2 regions of the Staphylococcus sp. FSL K6-0223 genome follow, and region 1 is predicted to be linked to the other one. Evidence: a T-box and tRNA genes for the amino acid it is inferred to sense, from the RefSeq annotation. Region 1 holds a T-box; the other holds one or more tRNA genes.

The links. The T-box of region 1 lies ahead of MHI13_RS11715 (valine--tRNA ligase). A T-box ahead of a tRNA ligase gene usually reads a tRNA of that ligase, here a tRNA-Val.
Region 2: it encodes a tRNA-Val, which carries the amino acid that the T-box ahead of MHI13_RS11715 (valine--tRNA ligase) is inferred to sense. The anticodon was not compared.

The regions. Positions count from the first base shown of each region.
Region 1 covers NZ_JBBOYX010000002.1:142,923-150,052, forward strand. Annotated here, with positions in the region: gene hemL (glutamate-1-semialdehyde 2,1-aminomutase) at 1-1,180, shown strand, start outside; gene MHI13_RS11705 (AbrB family transcriptional regulator) at 1,278-2,345, shown strand; gene MHI13_RS11710 (DNA-3-methyladenine glycosylase I) at 2,398-2,958, opposite strand; T-box leader at 3,017-3,264, shown strand; gene MHI13_RS11715 (valine--tRNA ligase) at 3,305-5,935, shown strand; gene MHI13_RS11720 (bifunctional folylpolyglutamate synthase/dihydrofolate synthase) at 5,946-7,130, shown strand, end outside.
Region 2 covers NZ_JBBOYX010000003.1:31,247-38,376, reverse strand. Annotated here, with positions in the region: rRNA gene MHI13_RS17395 (16S ribosomal RNA) at 1-1,317, shown strand, start outside; tRNA gene MHI13_RS17390 (tRNA-Ile) at 1,420-1,496, shown strand; tRNA gene MHI13_RS17385 (tRNA-Ala) at 1,517-1,592, shown strand; rRNA gene MHI13_RS17380 (23S ribosomal RNA) at 1,880-4,801, shown strand; rRNA gene rrf (5S ribosomal RNA) at 4,871-4,985, shown strand; tRNA gene MHI13_RS17370 (tRNA-Val) at 4,997-5,072, shown strand; tRNA gene MHI13_RS17365 (tRNA-Thr) at 5,091-5,166, shown strand; tRNA gene MHI13_RS17360 (tRNA-Lys) at 5,173-5,248, shown strand; tRNA gene MHI13_RS17355 (tRNA-Leu) at 5,257-5,339, shown strand; tRNA gene MHI13_RS17350 (tRNA-Gly) at 5,343-5,417, shown strand; tRNA gene MHI13_RS17345 (tRNA-Leu) at 5,428-5,516, shown strand; tRNA gene MHI13_RS17340 (tRNA-Arg) at 5,532-5,605, shown strand; tRNA gene MHI13_RS17335 (tRNA-Pro) at 5,615-5,688, shown strand; tRNA gene MHI13_RS17330 (tRNA-Ala) at 5,706-5,781, shown strand; tRNA gene MHI13_RS17325 (tRNA-Met) at 5,806-5,879, shown strand; tRNA gene MHI13_RS17320 (tRNA-Ile) at 5,908-5,981, shown strand; tRNA gene MHI13_RS17315 (tRNA-Ser) at 5,991-6,080, shown strand; tRNA gene MHI13_RS17310 (tRNA-Asp) at 6,091-6,166, shown strand; tRNA gene MHI13_RS17305 (tRNA-Ser) at 6,205-6,297, shown strand; tRNA gene MHI13_RS17300 (tRNA-Met) at 6,308-6,381, shown strand; tRNA gene MHI13_RS17295 (tRNA-Asp) at 6,395-6,470, shown strand; tRNA gene MHI13_RS17290 (tRNA-Phe) at 6,489-6,561, shown strand; tRNA gene MHI13_RS17285 (tRNA-Thr) at 6,570-6,645, shown strand; tRNA gene MHI13_RS17280 (tRNA-Tyr) at 6,652-6,735, shown strand; tRNA gene MHI13_RS17275 (tRNA-Trp) at 6,743-6,816, shown strand; tRNA gene MHI13_RS17270 (tRNA-His) at 6,819-6,891, shown strand; tRNA gene MHI13_RS17265 (tRNA-Gln) at 6,903-6,974, shown strand; tRNA gene MHI13_RS17260 (tRNA-Cys) at 6,980-7,053, shown strand; tRNA gene MHI13_RS17255 (tRNA-Gly) at 7,061-7,130, shown strand, end outside.

The DNA.
Region 1 (7,130 bases):
TATTTTTATGGATCATGCAGACGGTTCTAAAATATATGATATAGATGGCAATGAATACATTGATTATGTACTAAGTTGGGGACCACTAATTTTAGGACATAAAAATAAACGTGTGATAGAAAAGCTTCATGAGGCAGTTGATAACGGTACAAGCTTTGGTGCTTCAACGTTACAAGAAAATAAACTAGCAGAACTCGTGATTGACAGAGTGCCATCAATAGAAAAAGTAAGAATGGTGTCTTCAGGTACTGAAGCTACACTTGATACTCTACGTTTAGCTAGAGGGTATACAGGTCGTAGTAAGATAATTAAGTTTGAAGGTTGCTATCATGGTCATAGTGATTCTTTATTAATTAAAGCTGGTTCTGGCGTAGCTACATTAGGATTACCTGACTCTCCTGGTGTACCAGAGGGAATTGCTAAAAACACAATAACAGTTCCTTATAATGATTTAGAATCATTAAAATTAGCTTTTGAAAAATATGGTGACGATATCGCTGGTGTAATTGTTGAACCAGTAGCAGGTAATATGGGTGTAGTTCCGCCTTTAGAAGGATTCTTACAAGGTTTACGTGACATTACAAATGAATATGGTTCTTTACTTATTTTTGATGAAGTAATGACTGGTTTCCGCGTAGGATATAATTGTGCTCAAGGTTACTTTGGTGTTACTCCAGACTTAACTTGTTTAGGAAAAGTTATTGGTGGCGGATTACCAGTTGGTGCATTTGGTGGTAAAAAAGAAATCATGGATCAAATAGCTCCAGTAGGAAATATTTATCAAGCTGGAACTCTATCAGGAAATCCTTTAGCAATGACGAGTGGGTATGAAACATTAAGTCAGCTAACTCCTGAGTCTTATGAATATTTTAATGAATTAGGGGACATTCTTGAAAAAGGTCTAAAAGATGTGTTCGCTAAACATAATGTACCTATCACTGTAAATAGAGCAGGCTCAATGATAGGATACTTCTTAAATGAGGGTCCTGTTACTAATTTTGATGAAGCAAATAAAAGTGATTTAGAACTATTTAGTAATATGTATAGAGAAATGGCAAAAGAAGGTGTATTCTTACCACCATCTCAATTCGAGGGTACTTTCCTTTCAATGGCTCATACTAAAGAGGATATTGAAAAAACAATTCAAGCATTTGATAACGCACTAGGCCGTATTGTATGATAAATTGAACTAAATAAAAAAGATAAATGACTGGGGTGATAGCTATTATCCCAGTCTAAGTTTTGTTAATGTTCTTTTATGAAAGTAGTGAGATAAGATGAATAATATACAGAGAAATAACTTTATTGTCTTAGCATTAGCTATAATAATAAGTTTAATATTAAAGATTTCTCACATACTGTTGCCTTTCATGTTTGGACCAATTATTGCAGCGGTTATTTGTGTGAAAGCATTTAAATTGGAGATCAAGTGGCCTTTTTGGTTAAGTCAAATCGGTTTAATATTTCTTGGCGTACAAATTGGTTCTACTTTTACGAAAACAGTGATCGGTGATATAAAAAATGATTGGTTAACAATCATCATAGTAACTGTACTTTTATTAGTCTTAGCATTATTAATAGCTTATTTCTTTAAGAAAATAGCTCAAGTTAATTCGGAAACAGCTATTTTAAGTGTAATTCCAGGTGCATTAAGCCAAATGTTAATTATGGCTGAGGAAGATAAGAAAGCTAATATTTTAGTTGTAAGTTTAACTCAAACATCTCGTATAATATTTGTGGTTATATTAGTTCCGTTGATATCATATTTTTTCCAAGATTCCCATAATACCACTGGGGAACATGTAAGCAAAGCTCCAGCATTGACACATGCTCTTGATTTTTGGCAAATAATCATAATATTTTTAGCTGTAGCAATAGTTTATTTCTTGATGGCGAAAATTAACTTTCCTACTAAACAATTGTTAGCTCCTATATTTGTCTTAATTGTTTGGAATATGACTACAAATTTAAATTTCACTTTAGATAATTGGTTACTCGCATCTGCGCAAGTGATTTATATGATACGTATAGGCCTTCAAATTGCTCATCTACTTAATGATTTAAAAGGTCGTATCGCAGTAGCAATAGCTTTTCAGAATATAATGTTAATTATTTCGGCTTTTATAATGGTGGTTATCATTCATCTTTTCACGCATAATTCAATTAATGAATTATTCTTAGGTGCAGCCCCAGGAGGTATGAGTCAAATAGTTTTAGTAGCTATAGCTACTGGTGCTGATGTAGCAATGATTTCAAGTTATCACATCTTTAGAATTTTCTTCATTCTTTTCTTAGTTGCACCTGTGATTAATTACTTTCTAAAATTTAGAGCGAAATCTCGTTAAATAAATAATAAAACGCATTTCCTAAGTTAATAGGAAATGCGTTTATTTCTATCTAAGAATGACTCGGTTTAACAGGGCATCCTTCAAGATGTGAATCGTATATTCCTGCAGCCTCAAGAAATGAAAATACAGTGACAGGACCTAAAAATTTAAAACCATATTTTTTTAAATCTTTAGAAAGTTGTGTAGCTCTATCATCTACTGTTTTACGATCTCTGGGTTTTTTATAACCCATATTAATAGGTTGATGATTAACATATGACCAAAGAAAATCACTAAAACTTTTATAATCTTTTTCAATTTGTAAGTAACCTCGTGCTTGGCTAACAATAGCTTCTAACTTTTTTCTATTATGAACTATATTAGGAAATTCCATTAGGCGATCAATATCTTTATCAGACATTTTGGCAACCTTTTTTGGTTCGAAGTTATAGAATGCTTCTTCATAGGATTCTTTTTTCTTTAAGATAGTAAGCCATGATAAACCGGCATGTTGGGATTCTAAGGCGATTAACTTAAAAAGTTCTTTACTATCATATAAAGGTTGACCCCAAAAATTATCATGATATTCTAAATAAGTTTCATCTTTAGTACCAAAGGCGCACTCATTCATAAATTTTACCTCCAATACATTGACTTATTGATGTATCCATTATACTATAAATAAGTAAATGAATATAATGATAGGGAAGAGTAAATTCTAATCATTTCAAAGAGAGCATATGTTTGGTGTGAATATGTAGATGATTTTAATTGAAGGTAGCCCAAAATGAAACTTTCACTGAACAAATATTCAGTAGGTGAAAGCGTGTGAGAGCGTTAATCTTATACTTAAGTGCTCGAAGAATAAAGTATGTTTATGTTAAAAGGCTTTATTTTTCTTGAATATAGGTGGTACCACGGAACATCCGTCCTATTTTTAGGGTGGATGTTTTTTTATTTTATTAGGAGGTTTTTACATGGAAATGAAACCGAAATACGACCCAAGAGAAGTAGAAGCTGGTCGTTATGAAGAATGGGTAAAAAATGGTTATTTTAAACCATCAGAAGATAAATCGAAAGATACATATACTATTGTTATTCCGCCGCCAAATGTGACGGGAAAATTACATTTAGGACATGCGTGGGACACAACGTTACAAGATATAATTACTCGTATGAAGAGAATGCAAGGATACGATACTTTGTATCTTCCAGGTATGGATCATGCTGGGATAGCTACACAAGCGAAAGTAGAAGCAAAATTAAATGAACAAGGTATTTCAAGACATGAATTAGGTCGAGAAAAATTTCTAGAACAAGCTTGGGATTGGAAAGAGGAATACGCTTCATTTATTAGACAACAATGGGCTAAACTAGGCTTAGGATTGGATTATAGTAGAGAGCGTTTTACTCTTGATGACGGTCTAAGTAAAGCTGTTAGAAAAGTATTTGTTGATTTATATAACAAGGATATAATTTATAGAGGCGAAAGAATTATTAACTGGGATCCTCAAGCTAGAACGGCTTTATCTGACATTGAAGTTATTCATGAAGATGTGCAAGGTGCATTTTATCACTTTAAATATCCTTACGCAGACGGTGAAGGTTATATTGAAATTGCGACTACCCGTCCCGAGACAATGTTAGGTGATACAGCGATTGTTGTTAACCCTAACGATGAACGTTATAAAGATGTTATTGGTAAAAAAGTAATTTTACCAATTGTTGGTAGAGAATTGCCTATCTTAGCTGATGAATATGTTGATATAGAATTTGGTTCAGGTGCAATGAAAGTCACACCTGCGCATGATCCAAACGACTTTGAAATTGGGCAAAGACATGATTTAGAAAATATCATCGTAATGGATGAATACGGTAAAATGAATGAGAGATCTGGTAAATATGAAGGTATGGATCGTTTCGAATGTCGTAAACAACTTGTTCAAGATTTAAAAGATCAAGATTTAGTTATTAAAATCGAAGAGCATACGCATTCTGTAGGTCACTCAGAAAGAACAGGTGCAATCGTCGAACCTTATTTATCAACACAATGGTTTGTTAAAATGAAACCTTTAGCTCAAAGAGCACTAGATAATCAAAAAACAGACGACAGAATTGATTTCTTCCCAGGTCGTTTCGAAAACACATTTAATCGTTGGATGGAAGAAATAAGAGATTGGACTATTTCTCGTCAATTATGGTGGGGACATCAGATTCCTGCTTGGTATCATAAAGAAACTGGTGAAATCTACGTAGGGGAAGAAGCACCAAATGACATTGACAATTGGGAGCAAGATGCTGATGTATTAGATACTTGGTTCTCAAGTGCTTTATGGCCATTTTCTACTTTAGGTTGGCCAGATACTGAATCTGAAGACTTTAAACGTTATTATCCAACGAATGCTTTAGTTACTGGTTATGACATTATTTTCTTCTGGGTAGCAAGAATGATATTCCAAGGATTAGAATTCACAGATAGAAGACCATTTAATGATGTTTTACTACACGGTTTAGTAAGAGCTGAAGATGGACGTAAAATGAGTAAGTCATTAGGTAATGGTGTAGACCCTATGGATGTAATTGATGAATATGGTGCAGATAGCTTGAGATACTTCTTAGCTACTGGTTCATCACCAGGTCATGACTTACGCTATTCGACTGAAAAAGTTGAATCTGTATGGAATTTTATAAACAAAATTTGGAACGCTGCGCGCTTTAGTTTAATGAATATTGGTGAAGAGTTTAAAGTAGAAGATATCGATTTATCTGGAAACTTATCGCTGGCTGATAAATGGATTTTAACTCGCCTAAATGAAACAATTAAAACCGTAACAGATTTAAGTGACAAATATGAGTTTGGTGAAGTAGGGCGTGCGCTTTATAACTTTATTTGGGACGAATTCTGTGATTGGTATATTGAAATGAGTAAGATACCAATGAATGGTGATGATGAAGCTCAGAAACAAACTACACGTTCAGTGTTAAGTTATGTTCTTGATAAAATTATGAAGATGTTACATCCATTTATGCCTTTTGTTACAGAAACAATCTGGCAAAGTTTACCTCATGAAGGTGAAACTATAGTTAACGCAGATTGGCCAACTGTTAACTCTGAATATATGTTTGACGAAAGTAAGCAAACAATGCAGCAACTTGTTGAAATCATTAAATCTGTTCGTCAATCAAGAGTTGAAGTGAATACGCCACTTTCTAAATCAATACCAATTTTAATTCAAACTAAAGATGATAACGTTAAGCAAACATTGAAAGATAATGCGAGTTATTTACACAAATTCTGTAACCCAAGCGAACTCACTATTGATACAGAAGTTGAAATTCCTGAAAAAGCTATGACATCAGTAGTTGTAGCGGGTAAAGTTGTGTTACCGCTTGAAGGACTTATTGATATGGATAAAGAAATCGCTCGCTTAGAAAAAGAACTAGATAAACTTCAAAGTGAATTAGATAGAGTAGACAAAAAATTATCAAACGAAAACTTTGTAAATAAAGCACCTGAGAAAATAATTAATGAAGAAAAAGAAAAACAACAACATTATCAAGAGAAGTATAATGGTGTTAAATCACGAATTGAACAATTAAAAGCATAGGAGTATGATCATGAATTACCTAGACAGCTTGTATTGGATACATGAAAGATCGAAATTTGGTATTAAACCAGGTGTCAAACGTATGGAATGGATGTTAGAACAATTTAATAATCCTCAAGATAAAATTAGAGGTATACATGTTGGCGGCACCAATGGTAAAGGGTCTACGGTAGCATATCTAAGAACTGCTTTGGTTGAAAATGGTTATGATGTCGGAACCTTTACATCTCCGTTTATAGAAAGTTTTAATGAACGCATTAGTTTAAATGGCACACCAATTACTAATGATGAAATTGTAGATTTAGTTGAGCGTGTTAAGCCAGTTAGTGAAGCTTTAGAAAATGAAACAGAACTTGGTGGAGCAACAGAGTTCGAAATTATTACTACTATGATGTTCCTTTACTTCGGTGAAATCCATCCAGTTGATTTCGTTATCATAGAAGCTGGTTTAGGAATTAAACACGATTCAACAAATGTATTTAAACCAATTTTATCAATTTTAACTAGTATTGGATTGGATCATACTGATATTCTTGGGTCAACTTATCTAGATATAGCAAAAGATAAATCAGCAATAATTAAACCATATACACCAGTTATCTATGCTGTGAAAAACGATGAAGCTCTTAAGTATGTGAGAGACTATGCTTTAGAACAAAACGCTAAACCAATTGAGTTAGATAGAGAAGTAACAATCATTTCACAAGATGATGAGTTTACTTACCGATATAAAGATTATGAACTAGAAACTATTATTTTAAATATGATGGGTGAACATCAGAAAGAAAATGCTTCCTTAGCAATTACGGCGCTTATTGAACTTAATGAAGCGGATATTATTGATTTAGATTTTAATAAGATGATTGATGGTATTGAATCTGTAAATTGGACTGGACGTATTGAACAAGTGAAAGAACAGCCGCTTATGGTTATCGATGGTGCACATAATAATGAAAGTGTAGAAGCTTTAATCGATACTATTAAACATTACTATGGTAGAGATAAAATTGATGTACTCTTCTCAGCAATTAAAGGCAAACCAATTAATTCGATGATTCATAATTTAAGTGAAATTGCCTCGCAGTTTTATTTAGCGGATTTCGATTTTCCTAAAGCTTTAACTAAAGAAGAAATTGCTGATGAAACTAATTTAGATAATGTAGAACTTGTAGAAGATTATGTACAGTTTATTGAA
Region 2 (7,130 bases), on a different contig from region 1:
ATGGATCCGCGCCGCATTAGCTAGTTGGTAAGGTAACGGCTTACCAAGGCAACGATGCGTAGCCGACCTGAGAGGGTGATCGGCCACACTGGAACTGAGACACGGTCCAGACTCCTACGGGAGGCAGCAGTAGGGAATCTTCCGCAATGGGCGAAAGCCTGACGGAGCAACGCCGCGTGAGTGATGAAGGTCTTCGGATCGTAAAACTCTGTTATTAGGGAAGAACAAACGTGTAAGTAACTGTGCACGTCTTGACGGTACCTAATCAGAAAGCCACGGCTAACTACGTGCCAGCAGCCGCGGTAATACGTAGGTGGCAAGCGTTATCCGGAATTATTGGGCGTAAAGCGCGCGTAGGCGGTTTTTTAAGTCTGATGTGAAAGCCCACGGCTCAACCGTGGAGGGTCATTGGAAACTGGAAAACTTGAGTGCAGAAGAGGAAAGTGGAATTCCATGTGTAGCGGTGAAATGCGCAGAGATATGGAGGAACACCAGTGGCGAAGGCGACTTTCTGGTCTGTAACTGACGCTGATGTGCGAAAGCGTGGGGATCAAACAGGATTAGATACCCTGGTAGTCCACGCCGTAAACGATGAGTGCTAAGTGTTAGGGGGTTTCCGCCCCTTAGTGCTGCAGCTAACGCATTAAGCACTCCGCCTGGGGAGTACGACCGCAAGGTTGAAACTCAAAGGAATTGACGGGGACCCGCACAAGCGGTGGAGCATGTGGTTTAATTCGAAGCAACGCGAAGAACCTTACCAAATCTTGACATCCTTTGACCCTTCTAGAGATAGAAGTTTCCCCTTCGGGGGACAAAGTGACAGGTGGTGCATGGTTGTCGTCAGCTCGTGTCGTGAGATGTTGGGTTAAGTCCCGCAACGAGCGCAACCCTTAAGCTTAGTTGCCATCATTAAGTTGGGCACTCTAAGTTGACTGCCGGTGACAAACCGGAGGAAGGTGGGGATGACGTCAAATCATCATGCCCCTTATGATTTGGGCTACACACGTGCTACAATGGACAATACAAAGGGCAGCGAAACCGCGAGGTCAAGCAAATCCCATAAAGTTGTTCTCAGTTCGGATTGTAGTCTGCAACTCGACTACATGAAGCTGGAATCGCTAGTAATCGTAGATCAGCATGCTACGGTGAATACGTTCCCGGGTCTTGTACACACCGCCCGTCACACCACGAGAGTTTGTAACACCCGAAGCCGGTGGAGTAACCATTTGGAGCTAGCCGTCGAAGGTGGGACAAATGATTGGGGTGAAGTCGTAACAAGGTAGCCGTATCGGAAGGTGCGGCTGGATCACCTCCTTTCTAAGGATATATTCGGAACATCTTCTTCGAAGATGAAAAGGAATAACGTGACATATTGTATTCAGTTTTGAATGTTTATTAACATTCATTCATTTTAATAATGGGCCTATAGCTCAGCTGGTTAGAGCGCACGCCTGATAAGCGTGAGGTCGGTGGTTCGAGTCCACTTAGGCCCACCATTTAAGTTAATATTCGTTTTGGGGGCTTAGCTCAGCTGGGAGAGCGCCTGCTTTGCACGCAGGAGGTCAGCGGTTCGATCCCGCTAGTCTCCACCATGATATATTGTACATTGAAAACTAGATAAGTAAGTAAATAGATTTTACCAAGCAAAACCGAGTGAATAGAGTTTTAAATAAGCTTGAATTCATAAAAATAATCGCTAGTGTTCGAAAGAACACTCACAAGATTAATAACAGGTTTTCAACTTTGACTTTTAAAGAAATCGTTTTTCAGATAATGAGTTGATTTAATTTTAAGCGCAGTTTACTTATGTAAATGAGCATTTAAATTAATGAAACGAAGCGATATGAAAGCGATTGACTAAAAGTATGGTGGAAACACAGATTAAGTTATTAAGGGCGCACGGTGGATGCCTTGGCACTAGAAGCCGAAGAAGGACGTTACTAACGACGATATGCTTTGGGTAGCTGTAAGTAAGCGTTGATCCAGAGATTTCCGAATGGGGGAACCCAACATGAGTTATGTCATGTTATCGACATGTGAATTCATAGCATGTCAGAAGGCAGACCCGGAGAACTGAAACATCTTAGTACCCGGAGGAAGAGAAAGAAAAATCGATTCCCTGAGTAGCGGCGAGCGAAACGGGAAGAGCCCAAACCAACAAGCTTGCTTGTTGGGGTTGTAGGACACTCTATACGGAGTTACAAAAGAACATGTTAGACGAATCATCTGGAAAGATGAATCAAAGAAGGTAATAATCCTGTAGTCGAAAACATATTCTCTCTTGAGTGGATCCTGAGTACGACGGAGCACGTGAAATTCCGTCGGAATCTAGGAGGACCATCTCCTAAGGCTAAATACTCTCTAGTGACCGATAGTGAACCAGTACCGTGAGGGAAAGGTGAAAAGTACCCCGGAAGGGGAGTGAAAGAGAACTTGAAACCGTGTGCTTACAAGTAGTCAGAGCCCGTTTATGGGTGATGGCGTGCCTTTTGTAGAATGAACCGGCGAGTTACGATCTGATGCAAGGTTAAGCAGCGAATGTGGAGCCGTAGCGAAAGCGAGTCTGAATAGGGCGTTGAGTATTTGGTCGTAGACCCGAAACCAGGTGATCTACCCTTGGTCAGGTTGAAGTTCAGGTAACACTGAATGGAGGACCGAACCGACTTACGTTGAAAAGTGAGCGGATGAACTGAGGGTAGCGGAGAAATTCCAATCGAACTTGGAGATAGCTGGTTCTCTCCGAAATAGCTTTAGGGCTAGCCTCAAGTGATGATTATTGGAGGTAGAGCACTGTTTGGACGAGGGGCCCCTCTCGGGTTACCGAATTCAGACAAACTCCGAATGCCAATTAATTTAACTTGGGAGTCAGAACATGGGTGATAAGGTCCGTGTTCGAAAGGGAAACAGCCCAGACCACCAGCTAAGGTCCCAAAATATATGTTAAGTGGAAAAGGATGTGGCGTTGCCCAGACAACTAGGATGTTGGCTTAGAAGCAGCCATCATTTAAAGAGTGCGTAATAGCTCACTAGTCGAGTGACACTGCGCCGAAAATGTACCGGGGCTAAACATATTACCGAAGCTGTGGATTGTCCTTTGGACAATGGTAGGAGAGCGTTCTAAGGGCGTTGAAGCATGATCGCAAGGACATGTGGAGCGCTTAGAAGTGAGAATGCCGGTGTGAGTAGCGAAAGACGGGTGAGAATCCCGTCCACCGATTGACTAAGGTTTCCAGAGGAAGGCTCGTCCGCTCTGGGTTAGTCGGGTCCTAAGCTGAGGCCGACAGGCGTAGGCGATGGATAACAGGTTGATATTCCTGTACCACCTAATATCGTTTTAATCGATGGGGGGACGCAGTAGGATAGGCGAAGCGTGCTGTTGGAGTGCACGTCCAAGCAGTAAGGCTGAGTGTTAGGCAAATCCGGCACTCGTTAGGCTGAGCTGTGATGGGGAGAGGAAATTGTTTCCTCGAGTCGTTGATTTCACACTGCCGAGAAAAGCCTCTAGATAGATAACAGGTGCCCGTACCGCAAACCGACACAGGTAGTCAAGATGAGAATTCTAAGGTGAGCGAGCGAACTCTCGTTAAGGAACTCGGCAAAATGACCCCGTAACTTCGGGAGAAGGGGTGCTCTTTAGGGTGCAAGCCCAGAAGAGCCGCAGTGAATAGGCCCAAGCGACTGTTTATCAAAAACACAGGTCTCTGCTAAACCGTAAGGTGATGTATAGGGGCTGACGCCTGCCCGGTGCTGGAAGGTTAAGAGGAGTGGTTAGCTTCTGCGAAGCTACGAATCGAAGCCCCAGTAAACGGCGGCCGTAACTATAACGGTCCTAAGGTAGCGAAATTCCTTGTCGGGTAAGTTCCGACCCGCACGAAAGGCGTAACGATTTGGGCACTGTCTCAACGAGAGACTCGGTGAAATCATAGTACCTGTGAAGATGCAGGTTACCCGCGACAGGACGGAAAGACCCCGTGGAGCTTTACTGTAGCCTGATATTGAAATTCGGCACAGCTTGTACAGGATAGGTAGGAGCCTTTGAAACGTGAGCGCTAGCTTACGTGGAGGCGTTGGTGGGATACTACCCTAGCTGTGTTGGCTTTCTAACCCGCACCACTTATCGTGGTGGGAGACAGTGTCAGGCGGGCAGTTTGACTGGGGCGGTCGCCTCCTAAAAGGTAACGGAGGCGCTCAAAGGTTCCCTCAGAATGGTTGGAAATCATTCATAGAGTGTAAAGGCATAAGGGAGCTTGACTGCGAGACCTACAAGTCGAGCAGGGTCGAAAGACGGACTTAGTGATCCGGTGGTTCCGCATGGAAGGGCCATCGCTCAACGGATAAAAGCTACCCCGGGGATAACAGGCTTATCTCCCCCAAGAGTTCACATCGACGGGGAGGTTTGGCACCTCGATGTCGGCTCATCGCATCCTGGGGCTGTAGTCGGTCCCAAGGGTTGGGCTGTTCGCCCATTAAAGCGGTACGCGAGCTGGGTTCAGAACGTCGTGAGACAGTTCGGTCCCTATCCGTCGTGGGCGTAGGAAATTTGAGAGGAGCTGTCCTTAGTACGAGAGGACCGGGATGGACATACCTCTGGTGTACCAGTTGTCGTGCCAACGGCATAGCTGGGTAGCTATGTATGGACGGGATAAGTGCTGAAAGCATCTAAGCATGAAGCCCCCCTCAAGATGAGATTTCCCAACTTCGGTTATAAGATCCCTCGAAGATGACGAGGTTAATAGGTTCGAGGTGGAAGCGTGGCGACACGTGGAGCTGACGAATACTAATCGATCGAAGACTTAATCAATATTAAAATGTTTTGCGACGCAAAATCATTACTTACTATCTAGTTTTGAATGTATAACACATTCATTTGTCTGGTGACAATGGCAAGGAGGTCACACCTGTTCCCATGCCGAACACAGAAGTTAAGCTCCTTAGCGCCGATGGTAGTCGGGCTTACGTCCCGCTAGAGTAGGACGTTGCCAGGCAATATATACTTGGAGAATTAGCTCAGCTGGGAGAGCATCTGCCTTACAAGCAGAGGGTCGGCGGTTCGAACCCGTCATTCTCCACCATTTATAACAATTAAATTTGCCGGCCTAGCTCAATTGGTAGAGCAACTGACTTGTAATCAGTAGGTTGGGGGTTCAAGTCCTCTGGCCGGCACCATCTATAGAGCCATTAGCTCAGTTGGTAGAGCATCTGACTTTTAATCAGAGGGTCAGAGGTTCGAATCCTCTATGGCTCACCATTAGATACGCGGGTGTGGCGGAATTGGCAGACGCACTAGACTTAGGATCTAGCGCCTTCACGGCGTGGGGGTTCGACTCCCTTCACCCGCATATGCGGAAGTAGTTCAGTGGTAGAACACCACCTTGCCAAGGTGGGGGTCGCGGGTTCGAATCCCGTCTTCCGCTCCATTATAACTGTGCCGGGGTGGCGGAACTGGCAGACGCACAGGACTTAAAATCCTGCGGTGAGAGATCACCGTACCGGTTCGATTCCGGTCCTCGGCACCATCTTTTATATTGTATGCGCCCGTAGCTCAACTGGATAGAGCGTTTGACTACGGATCAAAAGGTTATGGGTTCGACTCCTATCGGGCGCGCTTATTCTACGGGAAGTAGCTCAGCTTGGTAGAGCACTTGGTTTGGGACCAAGGGGTCGTAGGTTCGAATCCTGTCTTCCCGATAGTACATATTAATTTTGGGGGCTTAGCTCAGCTGGGAGAGCGCCTGCTTTGCACGCAGGAGGTCAGCGGTTCGATCCCGCTAGTCTCCACCATTATTAATTTACAAACTACATAACGGCGGTGTAGCTCAGCTGGCTAGAGCGTACGGTTCATACCCGTGAGGTCGGGGGTTCGATCCCCTCCACCGCCACTACTTATTAGTTGTAGAATTATATTTAGGACCTTTAGCTCAGTTGGTTAGAGCTAACGGCTCATAACCGTTCGGTCGCAGGTTCGAGTCCTGCAAGGTCCATATAATTTTGGAGGAATACCCAAGTCCGGCTGAAGGGATCGGTCTTGAAAACCGACAGGAGCTTAACGGCTCGCGGGGGTTCGAATCCCTCTTCCTCCGTTTTATAAATGGTCCCGTAGTGTAGCGGTTAACACGCCTGCCTGTCACGCAGGAGATCGCGGGTTCGATTCCCGTCGGGACCGCCATTTTTAATTAATTTAATAGCGATTTACCTATAAATAATGGAGGAATACCCAAGTCCGGCTGAAGGGATCGGTCTTGAAAACCGACAGGGCCTTAACGGGCCGCGGGGGTTCGAATCCCTCTTCCTCCGCCATTATTATTATCGCGGGATGGAGCAGTTCGGTAGCTCGTCGGGCTCATAACCCGAAGGTCGGTGGTTCAAATCCGCCTCCCGCAATATTTTCTTTATAGGTCTCGTAGTGTAGCGGTTAACACGCCTGCCTGTCACGCAGGAGATCGCGGGTTCGATTCCCGTCGAGACCGCCATTACGATATATTTATTATGGTTCAGTAGCTCAGTTGGTAGAGCAATGGATTGAAGCTCCATGTGTCGGCAGTTCGACTCTGTCCTGAACCATTTAGCACGCCGGCCTAGCTCAATTGGTAGAGCAACTGACTTGTAATCAGTAGGTTGGGGGTTCAAGTCCTCTGGCCGGCACCATCTCTTGGAGGGGTAGCGAAGTGGCTAAACGCGGCGGACTGTAAATCCGCTCCTTCGGGTTCGGCAGTTCGAATCTGCCCCCCTCCACCATCTAAATAGGGGCATAGTTCAACGGTAGAATAGAGGTCTCCAAAACCTTTGATGTGGGTTCGATTCCTACTGCCCCTGCCATGGCGGTTGTGGCGAAGTGGTTAACGCATCGGATTGTGGTTCCGACATTCGAGGGTTCGATTCCCTTCAACCGCCCTTATTATTAATGGGCTATAGCCAAGCGGTAAGGCAACGGACTTTGACTCCGTCACGCGCTGGTTCGAATCCAGCTAGCCCAGTTATTGGCGGCATAGCCAAGTGGTAAGGCAGAGGTCTGCAAAACCTTTATCACCGGTTCAAATCCGGTTGCCGCCTCCAGGATTAAGCGGGAGTAGTTCAACTTTTAGAACACATTCCTTCCCGGAATGAGATATAGGTGCAAGTCCTATCTTCCG